One region of the Marmoricola sp. URHA0025 HA25 genome, then DNA from elsewhere that is predicted to be linked to it. Evidence: predicted binding sites of a transcription regulator. Region 1 holds the regulator's gene; the other holds the start of a gene.
The links. The regulator LexA, encoded in region 1, represses DNA repair genes until DNA is damaged. The targets are predictions, from matches to a motif close to TCGAACANNTGTTCGA.
Positions count from the first base shown of each region.

Region 2: the regulator LexA is predicted to act here: its motif matches at 4,421-4,436, upstream of ACVW00_RS01440 (HNH endonuclease signature motif containing protein).

Region 1 covers NZ_JBSSCD010000001.1:1,024,616-1,032,139, reverse strand. Annotated here, with positions in the region: gene ACVW00_RS04975 (hypothetical protein) at 36-437, shown strand; gene ACVW00_RS04970 (lysoplasmalogenase) at 526-1,215, shown strand; gene ACVW00_RS04965 (LysM peptidoglycan-binding domain-containing protein) at 1,452-1,817, opposite strand; gene ACVW00_RS04960 (GNAT family N-acetyltransferase) at 2,039-2,803, shown strand; gene lexA (transcriptional repressor LexA) at 3,009-3,752, shown strand; gene ACVW00_RS04950 (hypothetical protein) at 3,945-4,397, opposite strand; gene ACVW00_RS04945 (MFS transporter) at 4,541-5,800, shown strand; gene ACVW00_RS04940 (carbohydrate kinase family protein) at 5,821-6,735, shown strand; gene ACVW00_RS04935 (pseudouridine-5'-phosphate glycosidase) at 6,732-7,524, shown strand, end outside.
Region 2 covers NZ_JBSSCD010000001.1:313,531-321,054, reverse strand. Annotated here, with positions in the region: gene ACVW00_RS01460 (2-oxoacid:acceptor oxidoreductase subunit alpha) at 1-232, shown strand, start outside; gene ACVW00_RS01455 (2-oxoacid:ferredoxin oxidoreductase subunit beta) at 229-1,314, shown strand; gene rarD (EamA family transporter RarD) at 1,429-2,340, shown strand; partial or broken gene ACVW00_RS01445 (IS481 family transposase) at 3,290-4,276, shown strand; gene ACVW00_RS01440 (HNH endonuclease signature motif containing protein) at 4,651-6,051, shown strand; gene ACVW00_RS01435 (alpha/beta fold hydrolase) at 6,377-7,426, shown strand.

The sequences.
Region 1 (7,524 bases):
CAGGCATCGTCGCGCGCGCGTTTCAACAGATCCCGTTGCCGAAACTCCGTGCGGTCACGCAACCCGCCGAGAAGACCCTGATCAACTTCGACACGATCTTCTACGTCGACGCCCAACCCCTCCACCGCACCCTGACGCTGCTCGGCCAGCAGGTCGACCTGCAGATCACGCCGAGCACCTTCCGTTGGGTGCACGGGGACGGCACGACGGCGGAGACGCACACGGCCGGGGCGCCGTACCCGGCCAAGGACGTGGTCCACCGCTACCAGCAGGCGCACGTCACGGTGAACCTGCACGTCGAGGTCGTCTGGACGGCGCGGTGGAGCCTGAACCGAGGCCCGTACCAGGACGTCGACGGCACCGTCACGACGGTCGGGCCGGACACCCCGCTGCGGATCGCCGAGGCGACACCGGCACTCTCGGGCTACGGCCACTGAGGACCGCTCCGGACGTCATACGGATCGAGGGCCCCGAGCCACCAAACGTATGACGTCCGGAGCCCGTAGGAGGCACTACATTCAGCGGGTGGCCCGACTCCGCACCTCGACCAAGCTCAAGCTCGCGTACGCCGGGTTGGCGGTCGCCGACACCTGGCTCGCCGGCTCGGCCAACCAGCTGGCGCACAAGGCGCGGGTGTTGACCAAGCCGCTGCTCATGCCCACCCTGATGGCTTCGTTGATCACCGACGAGAAGGCGGCGAACTCGCCGCTGCGGGCCAACACGCTCGTCGCGCAGGCCGCAGGGTGGGGCGGCGACCTGGCGTTGATGGCGCACGGCACCAAGCCGTTCGCCGTAGGGAGCGGGTCGTTCGCGGTCGGCCACGCCGCCTACATCAGCGGGTTCCTGCGCAACCGCAGTGGCTCCGCGCGGCCCGGGCCGAAGGGGGTCGCAGCACTGTGGGCGGTGACCACGCCCGGGATGGTGTTCGGCGCCTACCGGCAGGACAAGGTGCTTGCGCCCGCCATCGCCGGCTACTCCGCGATGCTCGCCGGGACGGTCGCCGCCGCGACGCAGCTCGACCCGGCGCTGCCGACGTCGGCGCGGCGGATGACGCTGCTCGGGGCCGGGCTGTTCATGTTGTCCGACTCGGTGCTCGGCACCCGGAAGTTCTTGTGGAAGGGCGCACCGGCACGGGTGGAGTCGGTGGTGATGGCGACGTACACGGCTGCGCAGTTCTTGCTGAGTGAGGGTGCGGCGCGAGCCGGAAGCGTCTGACCCAGCGTTTCTGCCCGCTCACCGCCCGCCGACGCAGCGTTTCTGCCCGCTCACCGCACGCCGACGCAGCGTTTCTGCCCGCTCACCGCACGCCGACGCAGCGTTTCTGCCCACTCGGCGTGCATCGGAAAAGAACGAGGGCGGGGCCTGGGCCCCGCCCTGTCCTTTCCCACACAGCCGACGACCCGGGTCGAGGGGATCATCGGACGCTCTGTCCTCGGCGGACCGAGGGCGACTCAGCTCTTCGGGATGGCGAGCTTCTGGCCGACCTGGAGGCTGGAGCCGGCCAGGGAGTTGAGCTGCTGGATCTGGTGGACCATCTCGCGGACCTTGCCGGGCTCGGCGACCTGGCCGGCGATGCCGTAGAGGGTGTCGCCCTCCTGGACCTCGACGACGCGGACCGGGTCGGGCGTGCCGGCGTCGTGGGTCGCCGTGGCCCAGCCGCCGAAGGCGACCATCACCACGAACGCGGCCGCCAGGAACGCCAGCACGAACACGACGCGACCGCGCTGCGTGAGCCGGACGGTGGTGCGCCGGGCAGCTCGCGGGCGCCGCGTCGGGCTCACGAAGTCGAAGGCGGGCGAGATGCTCAGCGTGCTCATGTCTCTCTCCTGGGGGAAGTCAGGTTGTCTCTGCTGTTTCTCAGTGCTGTTTCTACGGCCGAGCACCGACAGAACCGCTGCCGGGTCGCTCAGACGTTCGATCGAACACATGTACGACGATAGAACACGCGTTCGAGGAACGCAAGAACATATGTTCGAGCGCTCTCGGGCGGGTTTCGACAAGCGCAACCACCGGCCGATCGGGTGGGGTTGACTACCCCATGACCGATCCCCGCATCGCCCCGGTCGAGGACAACCTGCTCGCCTTCTTCACCGGCGCCGGCGACCACCCGATGTTCCGCCGCGATCCGGACACGGACGTCGACGCGATCCGCAGCGACGTGCCGTTCCCGATGTTCAACTGCGTCACCGGCGCGCACTTCGGGGCGGACGCCCGGCGGCGGACCGAGGAGGTGGCGGACTCGTTCATCGGAGCCGGGCTGCCGTGGCTGTGGTGGGTCACGCCGTCGCACACGTCGCCGGAGCTGGAAGCGGCGCTGACGGAGCGCGGGCTCGAGCACGAGGACGTCCCGGGCATGTACGCCGACCTGACCACCGCTCCCCCGGTCCCCGAGGTCGCCGGGTTGAGCATCGAGCAGACCACCGACGCACGCGCCTTCGTCGCGATGATGGTCACCGGCTTCGGCCTGCCCGAGTCGGTGCGCGAGCCGATGAGCGAGGTGATGAGCGTCTTCCAGGGAGCGGTCAACGTGATCGGCTCGCTCGACGGACGCCCGGTCGCGTGCGGCACGGCGTACCTCACCGGCACCACCGCGGGCCTCTACAACATCGCGACCCTGGAGGACGTCCGTGGCCGTGGCATCGGGTACGCCGTGACACAGCGGCTGCTGCAGCTGGCGCACGCCGCCGGGGCCGAGCACGCGGTCCTGCACTCCAGCGAGTCCGGCCGGCCGGTCTACGAGCGCGCCGGCTTCGTCGAGGTCTGCAACGTGCCGCAGTACGTCTGGATGCCCCCGGAAAACTGACCCGGCCCTGCCCTTACGGCCGGGCCCGTTCCGGGTCTAGGTTGAAGACAGGACCCCGTGATCGTTCGGCGCTGCGTGAGCGTACGCCGACCCACGCAGCGCCGATCCCGGGCTCGTCCGGAGCCCTTTCCGGGCCCGCGAACCGCCCGACACGCCGTTCGAACATGTGTTTGAACTCCGCCGTCGATGGGTCTACCGTCGGCCCATGGCCTCCGATCGCATCCGCCCCTCCGCAGCCAAGCGCTCCAACGTCAGCGAGCTGCCCGACGCGCCGCCCGACGCGACCGGGCTCACCCCGCGCCAGCAGCGCATCCTCAACGTGCTCCGCGAGTCGATCGAGCAGCGCGGCTACCCGCCCAGCATCCGCGAGATCGGCGACCTGGTCGGGCTGGCCAGCTCCTCCAGCGTGGCCCACCAGCTGCGGGTGCTCGAGGCGAAGGGCTTCATCAAGCGCGACCCCAACCGGCCGCGCGCGCTCGAGGTGTTCATCCCCGAGCTGATGGCGGCGCGGCGCGCGATCGCCAGCGCCGACGAGCACGGCTTCGACCCGACCGGCATCGGCGACGCCGTGCCGGAGGCCACCCAGGTGCCGCTGGTCGGCCGGATCGCGGCCGGTGGCCCGATCCTCGCGGAGGAGCGCGTCGAGGAGATCTTCCCGCTGCCCAAGACGCTGGTCGGCGAGGGCACGCTGTTCATGCTCGAGGTCGCCGGCGACTCGATGATCGACGCGGCGATCTGCAACGGCGACTACGTGGTCATCCGCCAGGAGCAGACTGCGGACAACGGCGAGATCGTCGCGGCGCTGATCGAGGGTGAGGCCACGGTCAAGACGCTGCAGCGCAAGGACGGCCACGTGTGGCTGCTCCCCCACAACGACGCCTACGAGCCGATCAACGGTGACAACGCCACCATCCTGGGTGTGGTCACCGCCGTGCTGCGCAAGGTCTGAGCCGCGGCCCTGCGAGGGACGAGCAGGGTCGCGACGCGAAGAGGTTGATCTCGACTGAGCTCGATCCGGTGGAGGGAGCCTGCGGGTGAGCGTGCGAACCCGCAAACGGCGGCTCGAAACCTGAGTTTCGACAGGCTCGACCACCGGCTTCACGAGTGCCCGGCGATGCGACATCGCCGGGCACTCGTGCGCTCAGGCCGCCGCAGCCTGCGCGGCCGGGCCGTCGCCGTCGTGGTCGCCACCGCCGGCCGGCGCCGACTCGGTGCCGGTGACCGCGAACGACTTGTCCACCTCGACGGTGACCGGCTTGCCGGCCACGAGGAGGTGCGCCTCGTAGACACCGTCGGAGTCGGTCTCGACCCGCTGGAAGGTGGCGTCGGGGTACTTCGCCTTCACGGCCGCCGTCACCTTGTCCTTGGTGTCCCCGGTGAGCAGCTTCTCGTCGCTCCTCATCGGTTTGGTCGGGTCAGTGTTGCCGTTCGGCGCGCCGGTGCCGGCCGGGGCGCCGCCGTACGACGACGTACCCGTCGCCGCCGACCCGGTGTCGTCCGCGGCATTGGCGGACATCCCGGTCATCAGGACGCCGCCGGCGACCAGGCCGGCGATGCCGGTCGACGCGAGCAGGGCGATTGACTTCTTCTGCATGTTCCCTCCTGGTGGGTTGTCGCCGGCAAGCGTCGCCACGGTTGCTGTCCGCACGATCAACCCGTGCTGGCAAGGTGCTGTGCGTCCGGAAGCGGGCCGAAAACCAGAGGCGGCCGAGCGACGCGCGGACGTAGGTTCGAGCCGTGACCTCGCAGACCGTGACGCCCGCCCGGCTCACGCGTCGAGGGATCCCGACCGACTCCACGCTGCGCGTCCTGGCGCTCGGCACGCTGGTCAACCGCGCGTCCGGCGGAGCGGTGTTCACCACCTTCGCGCTGTACTTCACCCGCCACGTCCACCTCGAGCCCGCTCAGGTCGGCATCGCCCTGTCGATCGCGGCTGTGGCAGGCGCCCTCGCGCAGGTGCCCGGCGGTCAGTGGGCCGACGCCCGCGGACCCCGCGAAGTGATGCGCGACCTCACCGTCCTCACCGGGATCGCCACCGCCGGGCTGGCGATCGCCCGCAGCTTCTGGGCCCTGGTCGTGGCGATCTCGCTCGTCGCGGCGGCGCAGATGGCGGCCAACGCCGTGCGCAACGGCTACATCGCGCGGATCGCGGTCGGCGGTCAGGGCGTCCCGTTCAAGGCCTACCTGCGCGCGGTCACCAACGTCGCGATGACCTTCGGTGCGCTCCTCGGCGGGATCGCGCTCTGGATCGACGAGCCGTGGGCCTACGTCGGGGTGTTCCTCCTCGACGCCGCCACCTCGCTGCTCACCGGCCTGCTGTTCAACCGGCTCCCGCACCTGTCCGGAGCGCCGGCCCGCGCGGACGGCGAGCCGCGGCTCGGCGTCGTACGCGACCTCCCGTACGTCGCCGCGACCCTCCTCACCGCCGTGCTGTTCATGCACTTCGTGGTGCTCGAGATCGGCATCCCGCTGTGGATCAGCGAGCACACGACGGCGCCGACCTCGATGGTCGCGATCATGCTCGGCCTCAACACGATTGCGGTCGCGCTCTTCCAGGTCCGGCTGAGCCGCGGCGCCGAGGACGTCACCTCCGGCGCGTCGGCGGTGCTGCGCGGCAGCGCGTGGATCGCGGCGTCGTTCGTGCTGATCGCGTTCACCGACGGCATCGCGCGCGGTGCCGCGATCGTGGTGCTGCTGCTGTCGGCGTCCGTGCACGTGGTCGGCGAGATGGTCTCCAGCAGCGGGCAGTGGGGCGTGTCGATGGGGCTCGCGCCGGTCGAGCGGCAGGGGCAGTACCAGGGCTTCGCCGCCCTCGGCTTCAGCCTGTCCCGGGTCGCGGCGCCGACCCTGATCACCACGCTCTGCATCCAGTGGGGGCGGCCGGGCTGGTTCGTGCTCGCCGGCCTGGTCCTGGCCTCGGGCCTCTTGATGAAGCCGGTCAGCGCCTGGGGGCTGGCGACCCGGGAGAAGTACGGCGCCGCCACCGCCACCGGATAGCCCGGCACTAGGCTCCGGGAGTGAGCACCCCCGGAGACGTCGTCGTGGTCGGCGGCATGAACATGGACACCTTGGCCAGGATCACCGGGGACACGGTGCCGGGGAGCAGCAACCCCGGCGCGACGGCGATCGCCCACGGCGGCGTCGGACGCAACGTGGCCGAGAACCTCGCCCGCCTGGGCAGCCCGGTCCGGCTGATCGGCGTGGTCGGCCAGGACGACCCCGGCACCGCGCTGCTCGAGCAGCTCGGCCTCCTCGACGTCAACCTCCGCGGCGTACGCCGGTCGGCCGACTGTGCGACCGGGACCTACACCGCCGTGCTCGACCACGACGGTGGCCTCGTCATCGGTGTGGCCGACATGGCCGCGACCGACAGCCTCGGCCCCGAGGACGTGAGTCGCGAGTCGCTACGTGGTGCCGGCTGGCTGGTGCTCGACGGCAACCTCCGCACCGACACGATCGCCCACTGCCTCGCTCTGGCCGAGGAGCAGGCCGTGCCGGTCGTGCTCGACCCGGTCGGCGTGACCAAGGCGGCCCGGCTCGGCCCGCTCCCGGGGCTGCACACGTTCACGCCGAACCGCGACGAGTTGATCGCCTGGGCCGGCACCGACGACGTCGACGCCGCCCGCGCGCACGCGCACTCCCAGGGCATCGACGTGGTCTGGCTTCGCGAGGGCGCGGAGGGCAGCACCCTGCACACCGGCGACGGGGCGACGACCCGGCTGCGGCTGCCACCAGCAGAGGTGGTGGACGTGACCGGGGCCGGAGACGCGATGCTCGCGGCGTACGTCCACCGGCTTCGCGCCGGGGACCCGGTCGCCCAGGCCGGCTGGTTCGCGACCGCGGCCGCCTGGCTCACCGTGCAGTCCACGACGACCGTGCGACGCGACCTGACCGAGGACCTCGTACACGGCACCCTGGAGGACCTGCGGTGATCGACCTGCAGCTGACCGACGAGGTCCGCGCGGCGCTGGCCGACCGCCGGCCGGTCGTCGCACTGGAGAGCACGATCATCAGCCACGGGATGCCCTACCCCGACAACGTCGCGATGGCCCGCGAGGTCGAGGCGATCATCCGCGCCGACGGAGCGACCCCGGCGACGATCGCGGTGCTCGACGGCGTACCCCGGATCGGGCTGGACGACGCCGCGCTCGAGCTGCTCGGCCGCGGGCAGCAGGAGATCCGCAAGGTCAGCATCCGCGACCTGCCCTACGTCGTCGCCCGCCGCGAGCACGGCGCGACCACGGTCGCCGCGACGATGCGGCTCGCCTCCCTGGCCGGCATCCGGGTCTTCACCACCGGCGGCCTCGGCGGTGTGCACCGCGGCGCTGCGACGACCATGGACGTCAGCGCCGACCTGACCGAGCTCTCCCTCACGAACGTCACGGTGATCTCCGCGGGAGTGAAGTCGATCCTCGACATCGGCCTGACCCTGGAGGTGCTCGAGACCCTCGGCGTGCCGGTGCTGGGCTACCGGACCGACGACTTCCCGGCGTTCTACACCCGCACCAGCGGGTACGCCGTGCCGCTGCGCGTCGACTCGGCCGATGAGATCGCCGGGATCATGCGCGCGAAGGACGAGCTGTCCGTCGCCGGCGGGATCAGCGTGGCCAACCCGATCCCGGAGGCTGACGGGATCCCGCACGAGCAGATCGACGCGATCATCGACCAGGCGCTCGGCGACCTCGACCGGCTCGGGATCACCGGCAAGGACACCACGCCGT
Region 2 (7,524 bases), 710 kb from region 1:
CGGCGAGATCCTCAAGCGGTACGACGCGGTGATGGTCCCCGAGATGAACCTCGGCCAGCTGTCCCTGCTGATCCGCGCGAAGTACCTCGTCGACGTGGCCGGCTACAACCAGGTCAACGGCATGCCGCTCAAGGCCGCCGAGCTCGCCGAGGCCATCACCGACCTGATCGCGCACACCGGGGGTGGCGCCGACCAGCTCGGCCACACCGGTGAGATGGAGGCCGTCAAGTGACCACCCAGGAGCTCCCCTTCCCCGGACTGGCCGGCGTCCCGACCAGCGACGTACCGCAGAACCGCAAGGAGTACACCTCCGACCAGGAGGTCCGCTGGTGCCCGGGCTGCGGCGACTACGCCGTGCTGGCCGCGGTTCAGGGCTTCCTGCCGGAGCTGGGCCTGCGCCGCGAGAACATCGTGTTCGTCTCCGGCATCGGCTGCTCCTCGCGGTTCCCGTACTACCTCGACACCTACGGCATCCACTCGATCCACGGCCGCGCGCCGGCGATCGCGAGCGGCATCGCGACCGCACGCCAGGATCTCTCGGTCTGGGTGGTCACCGGCGACGGTGACGCGCTGTCGATCGGCGGCAACCACCTGATCCACGCGATGCGCCGCAACGTGAACCTGAAGATCCTGCTGTTCAACAACCGGATCTACGGGCTCACCAAGGGCCAGTACTCCCCCACCTCGGAGCCGGGCAAGATCACCAAGTCGACCCCACTGGGCTCGGTCGACCACCCGTTCAACCCCGTCTCGCTCGCGCTCGGCGCGGAGGCGTCCTTCGTGGCGCGGACCGTCGACTCCGACCGCAAGCACCTCACCTCGGTCCTCAGCGCCGCCGCCGCCCATCGCGGCACCGCCCTGGTGGAGATCTACCAGAACTGCCCGATCTTCAACGACGGCGCCTTCGACGCGATCAAGGACAACGACACGAAGTCCGACGCGATCATCCCGCTCGAGCACGGTGAGCCGATCCGCTTCGGACAGCTCGGCGAGGACGGCCTCGGCACCAAGGGCATCGCCCGCGACCCGGAGTCGGGCGGCGTGAAGGTGGTCGAGGTCGCCGCTGTCGGCACCGACGCCCTGCTCGTCCACGACGCCCACAACGCCGACCCGTCGATGGCCTTCGCACTGTCTCGGCTGACCGACGCCGGCGTGCTCCACCAGGCGCCGATCGGGATCTTCCGCGACGTCGACCGGCCGACGTACGACGACCAGGCCCGGCAGCAGATCGCCACCGCCAGCGAGGGCATCGGGGACCGCCAGGCCGCGCTCGCCGGGCTGATCTCCGGCTCGGACACCTGGACGATCATCTGAGCCGAGGCTCCGCGAGGCACGAGCGGAGACTCGACGCGAAGAGGTCGAGCGAGCCTGCGGGTGAGCCTGCGGACCCGCAACGGCGGGTCGAGACCTGAGCCCTACAGTCAAGGCATGCCCGACTCACGCCGCGGTCTCCTGTACGGCGTCGCGGCGTACGTGCTCTGGGGCGCCTTCCCGCTCTACTTCCCCCTGCTCGAGCCCGCCGGTGCCCTCGAGATCCTGGCCCACCGCGTCGCCTGGTCCTTGGCGACGATGCTCCTCGTCGTGGCACTGTCGCGCCGGCTGCCGCAGTTCCGTGCACTGTTCCGGCGTCATCGTGCTCGCAACCTGCTGACGTTGGCCGCGGTCGTGATCGCGGTGAACTGGGGCACCTACATCTGGGGCGTCAACAACCACCGGGTCGTGGAGACGTCGCTCGGCTACTTCATCAACCCGCTGGTGACGGTGCTCATGGGCGTCGTGGTCCTGCGAGAGCGACTCCGCCGTTGGCAGTGGCTGGCGCTCGGCATCGCGTTCGTCGCCGTCGTCGGGCTGACCGTCGACTACGGGCACCCACCCTGGGTGGCGGTCACGCTGGCCTTCTCCTTCGGCACCTACGGGCTCGCCAAGAAGCAGGCGGGAGTCGAGGCCGTCGAGAGCCTGACCTTCGAGACGATGGTGCTGGCCCCGGTGGCGCTGGGCTACCTGTTCTGGCTGAGCGCGTCGGGCTCCGGGCACTTCGTCGGACACGGTGTCGGCCACTCCCTCCTGCTCGCATCGACGGGGATTGTGACCGCCGTACCCCTCCTCTGCTTCGGCGCAGCCGCGATCCGGGTGCCGATGACGAGTCTGGGCCTGCTGCAGTACCTCGCCCCGATCCTGCAGTTCCTCCTCGGCGTGACCGTGCTCGACGAGCACATGTCACCCATGCGCTGGGTCGGCTTCGGCCTCGTCTGGGTGGCCCTCGTGATCTTCACCGTCGAGGCCACCCGTCACCACCGGCAACAACAGCTCCGCCTGACCGCGGAGGCAGCAGCGCTGTAGCAGGCTGTGCGTGGTTGGGTTCTTGGCAACGATGAGGAGTACGCCGCCTGGCTGGGTCCTGCGGTCGGGTGCGGTCCCGACCGACTGGTGGTCGAGCAGCGAGCTTGCGAGCGATCAGACGAGACCCGGTGACCTAGGGCAGGGACCCAACCACAGGTGGTCGAGCAGCGAGCCTGCGAGCGACCAGTCGAGACCCGGTGACCTAGGGCAGGGACCGGACCTCCGGGGGGTCGAGCAGCGAGCCTGCGAGCGGCCAGACGAGACCCGGTGACCTGGGACGGGGACCGGACCCCCTGGTGGTCGAGCAGCGAGCCTGCGAGCGGCCAGTCGAGACCCGGTGACCTGGGACGGGGACCGGACCCCCTGGTGGTCGAGCAGCGAGCCTGCGAGCGGCCAGACGAGACCCGGTGACCTTGGGCAGGGACCGGACCCAGAGGTGGTCGAGCAGCGAGCTTGCGAGCGGCCAGACGAGACCCGGTGACCTGGGGCAGGGACCCGACCACCGGGTGGTCGAGCAGCGAGCCTGCGAGCGGCCAGTCGAGACCTGGTGACCTTGGGCACGGACCCGACCACCGGGTGGTCGAGCAGCGAGCCTGCGAGCGATCAGACGAGACCCGGTGAGGTCGGGCAGGGACCCGACCCCGGGTGGTCGAGCAGCGAGGCTGCGAGCGACCAGTCGAGACCTCGAGTCCATGGGTGGTTGGGTTCTTGGCAACGACGACGCAGTACGCCGCGGGGCTGGGCCCGGCGGTCGGGGCGGGATCGCAACCACGGGTGGTCGAGCAGCGAGCTCGCGAGCGGCCAGTCGAGACCCGGTGACCTAGGTGTACTGATCGGGCACGTTGGTTGAGATCGTGTGACGACACGATCTGAATGAGCTTGGTAGGCGAAGACCTCCGGGCGTGGAGTGGAGCTACCTAGGAACCGCTCCACGACCCAGGAGGTCTTCGTGTCCCACGCTAACGCTGCCCTGACCCCGCGCGCCCGTCTGAGGCTGGCGCGTCTGATCATCGATCACCACTGGCCGGTCCGGCGCGCGGCTGAGCGTTACGACGTCTCGTGGCCGACCGCGAAGCGGTGGGCTGAGCGTTATCGCGAACTCGGCGAAGCCGGCATGGCCGACCGGTCATCTCGGCCGCATCGATCTCCGAACAAGACACCGCAGCCGATTGTGCGCAAGATCGTGCACCTGCGCTGGAAGCAACGCTTGGGCCCGGTCGAGATCAGCTACCGGGTCGGGTGTGCTGCCTCGACAGTCCACGCCGTGCTGGTCCGATGCCGGATCAACCGGCTCTCCCACGTCGACCGGGTCACCGGCGAGCCGACCCGCCGCTATGAGCACGACCACCCCGGTTCGATGCTCCATGGCGACGTCAAGAAGCTCGGCAACGTGCCCGATGGAGGCGGGTGGCGCTACGTCGGCCGGGTCCAGGGCCGACAGAACCGGCGAGCCACGTCGGGCAAGCCCCGCAACCAGTGGCACAACCCCAAGATGGGCACCGCGTTCGTGCACACCGTCCTCGACGACCACTCCCGGGTCGCCTACGCCGAGATCCACGACGACGAGACGGCCGCCACCGCAGCGACGGTCCTGCGCAACGCCGTCGCCTGGTTCGAAGCCCGAGGAGTCACCGTCGAGCGGGTCCTCACCGACAACGGCAGCTGCTACCGCTCGTTCCTATGGCGTGACACCTGCGCCGAACTCAACATCGTGCACAAGCGGACCCGGCCCTACCGGCCGCAGACCAACGGGAAGATCGAGCGCTTCCACCGCACCATGGCCGACGGTTGGGCCTTCAAACGGTTCTACTCCTCGGAGTCCGTCCGCAGGAAAGCTCTGCCAGCATGGATCCACGAGTACAACCACCACCGGCCCCACACCGCAATCGGCAGGTCAACGCCCATCAGCCGCTTGACCAACCTCTCCGATCAGTACACCCCTAGGGCAGGGACCCAACCCCTGGCGGTCGAGCAGCGAGCCTGCGAGCGATCAGTCGAGACCTCGGTCTGTGGGTGGTCGGGTTCTTGGCAACGACGACGCAGTACGCCGCGGAGCTGGGCCTGGCGGTCGGGTGCGGTCGCAACCAGGTGGTCGAGCAGCGAGCCTGCGAGCGGCCAGTCGAGACCCGGTAACCTTGGGCAGGGACCCAACCCCTGGTGGTCGAGCAGCGAGCCTGCGAGCGGCCAGTCGAGACCCGGTGAGATGCGGCAGAGACCCCACCAAGATTCTTCGAGAAAGTTCTCCGATTCCCCATCCCGGTAAGGCGAAACCGGGCCGGTTCTGTCGGTGGTCACCCCTAGATTCATCACATGGACTCGGGCACCACCACTCTGGACGCAGCCGCTGTGCTGGGTGCTGCCCGAGCGTTCCGCACCCAGGCCAACACTGCTGAGGCCGGGGTGCTGGCCGCCGCGTTGGAGTGGGCCCACCTCCATGTTGTCGACGACCTGGATGTGGCGGCGACCTGGGTGGTCGCCGAGGGTCGCGACACCGGGATCCCGATCGGCGGGGAAGGGTGCCCGTGGGTCTCGGAGTTCGCGGTCGGGGAGTTCGCCACCGCCCTGGGCCTGACCGACCGGTCCGGACGCGACCTGATCGCCTGTGCCCTCGAGCTGGCCCACCGGTTGCCGAAGACCTGGTTCCGGGTCCAGGAAGGCACCCTGGTGGCCTGGCGGGCCAAGCGGATCGCCGAAGCCACCCTGCACCTGAGTTTCGAGGCCGCCCAGTTCGTCGATGCCCAGCTGGCACCGTTCGCGCACAAGACCGGACCGGTCCAGACCCAACGGCTCCTCGACCAGGCCATCGCCCGGTTCATGCCCGAGTTCGCCGCCGAAGAACGCGCCCGGGCTGCCGATCAGCGGTACTTCAGCATCGAGCACGACCAGGTCTCCTTCGCCGGCACCTCCCGGGTCCACGGGGAGCTGGACCTCGCCGACGCCCTGGACCTCGCCGACGCCGTCACCGCTGGTGCCCAACAGCTCGCCGACCTCGGCTCCACCGAACCACTGGACGCCCGGAGAGCGGCCGCGGTCGGGATGATCGCCCGCGGGGAACACACGCTGCCTCTCCAGGCCGCTGGGGTTGCGACAGGCTCAACCACCGGGACAGGCACTCTGGGCTCCGAGGTAGCCCGGTCCGAGGCCGGGCGGGTGATCCGGCCCCGGCGTCGCGGTGGCCGGGAGGTGGTGCTGTTCGTGCACCTCTCCGCCGACGCCCTGGCCACCGGTGACCCCAATACCCCGGTGCTGCTGGACAACGCCGGCGGACAGGTCCTCACCGCCGGGCAGGTCGCCGAGTGGTGTGGGCGCCCCGAGACGTCCCGGATCGTCGTCAAACCCGTCATCGACCTCAACCAGCACCTCGAAACCGATGCCTACCGGGTCCCTGACCGGATCGCCGAACAGGTCGAGCTGCGCGACCGCACCTGTGTGTTCCCGTGGTGCCAACGACCGGCCCGGTCCTGCGACAAGGACCACATCATCGCCTACGACCCCGACGGACCACCGGGCCAGACCAGCACCGAGAACCTCGCGCCGTTGTGTCGACGCCACCACCGGATGAAGACCCACGGCAACTGGACCTACACCATGCTCGAGCTCGGTGCCTACCTGTGGCGCTCTCCCTACGGGTACACCTACCTGCGCGACACCACCGGCACCGAGGACCTCACCCCGGCCCCGGTCGACCCACCACCACGACGAACCAGCTGACCCACACCCCGCCGGGCACCCGGCGGGGTCACCAGCATGCCCGGGTGGCGAAACCGAAGGGCTCAACTGAGGATTCTCGGCTGCGCTGGATCCGAGACACTGTCTCCTGGGCCTTCTCCTCCATGCAGTCGTCGTCGACCTCGTCACCGACCTGCCACGACAGCGTTCGGCCGAGCATGGTCGCTGACGCATGGGCCGATGGTCTGCAGAGCCGTGCTCGCACGGATGTGGTCGCGGCGTACGGCTGCCATGCTCGGTGCTTCCACCACATCCACCCGGTCGCCGTCCTCCTGTCAATACGTCGCGCCGGAGAAGGGGGCCCGTCATGGCACCGATCCTCTACCTCCGTCGGCGCAACCGTGCGCAGACCGGCACCCTGCCTGCCATCGGCGTGGTGGCCGAGTGGCTTGTCCGGAGAACATCCGGACACAGAAGGCGAGCTCTCGGCTGGATGGCGCCGGCCGCGGTCGCGTGCGCCTTGGCTCTGTCGTCGTGCGGCGCCGACGATCCGGAATCCGCCCCGCCGCCTCCCACCCCGTCGCCATCCGCGACCGAGACCCCGGTAGGTCCCGCTGTCGTCTTCGACGGAGCCGTGGACGTGACTCCTCGTCGCCAGGTGCAGGCACATTGCGTGGGTACCGGCTCGCCGACAGTTCTTCTCGAAGTGGGCGGATCGGGAGACATGTCGGACTGGCCATCGAGCTACGTCGACGCGCTGGGTGCCCACACGACCACCTGCCTCTACAGCCGCGCCGGCGGGCCGGGCAGCACGCCCGTCGCCCATGGCCAGACGCGAGCCCAGCTCGTGAGTGATGCCTACACGCTGCTCGACACCTTGCACCGGGACCACGGGGTGCAGGGTCCCTATGTGTTCGTGGGATGGTCGTTCGGTGGCTCCGTCGCGCTTGCGGAAGCGCTCGAGCATCCTGCCCGGACTGCAGGGATGGTGATCCTCGACTCGAACTTCCCGGCCGACTTCGTCCCTGCCTGCATCGCACAAGGCCATCCTGCAGCGGAGTGCCGGGCCACCTACGACGAGGACGAGGAGGCGAAGTCGATCGAGAAGGACATCGTCGCGAAGGTACACCCCCTGCCGGACATCCCCATCGCCGTCGTGACCGCGCTGCAGCAACCCGACTGCCGGCTGGCGGAAGGCGAGGACCATGTCAGTGCGGACATCGCCGGAACGGACGTGATCGCGCCGAACTGCGAGGCCCTCGGCATCGCGATCGCCGACAGGGACCGTGCCGACTGGGAACAGCTGGGGCCGCAGGTGACCCACACTCGGATCGATGCCGATCACGAGGGCCTCGTCTCCCAGGCGTTGGAGCAACTCACCGCGCTGGTGCTGGACATCGTCGATGCGGCTCGATGAGCGTCCGCTCGCAGCCTTGCTACTGGACCACCCTCAGGCTGCGTCCGCACCCGATGCGAAGCCCGTCCGAGCCCAGACTGGCCCGCGGGCCGGCGTAC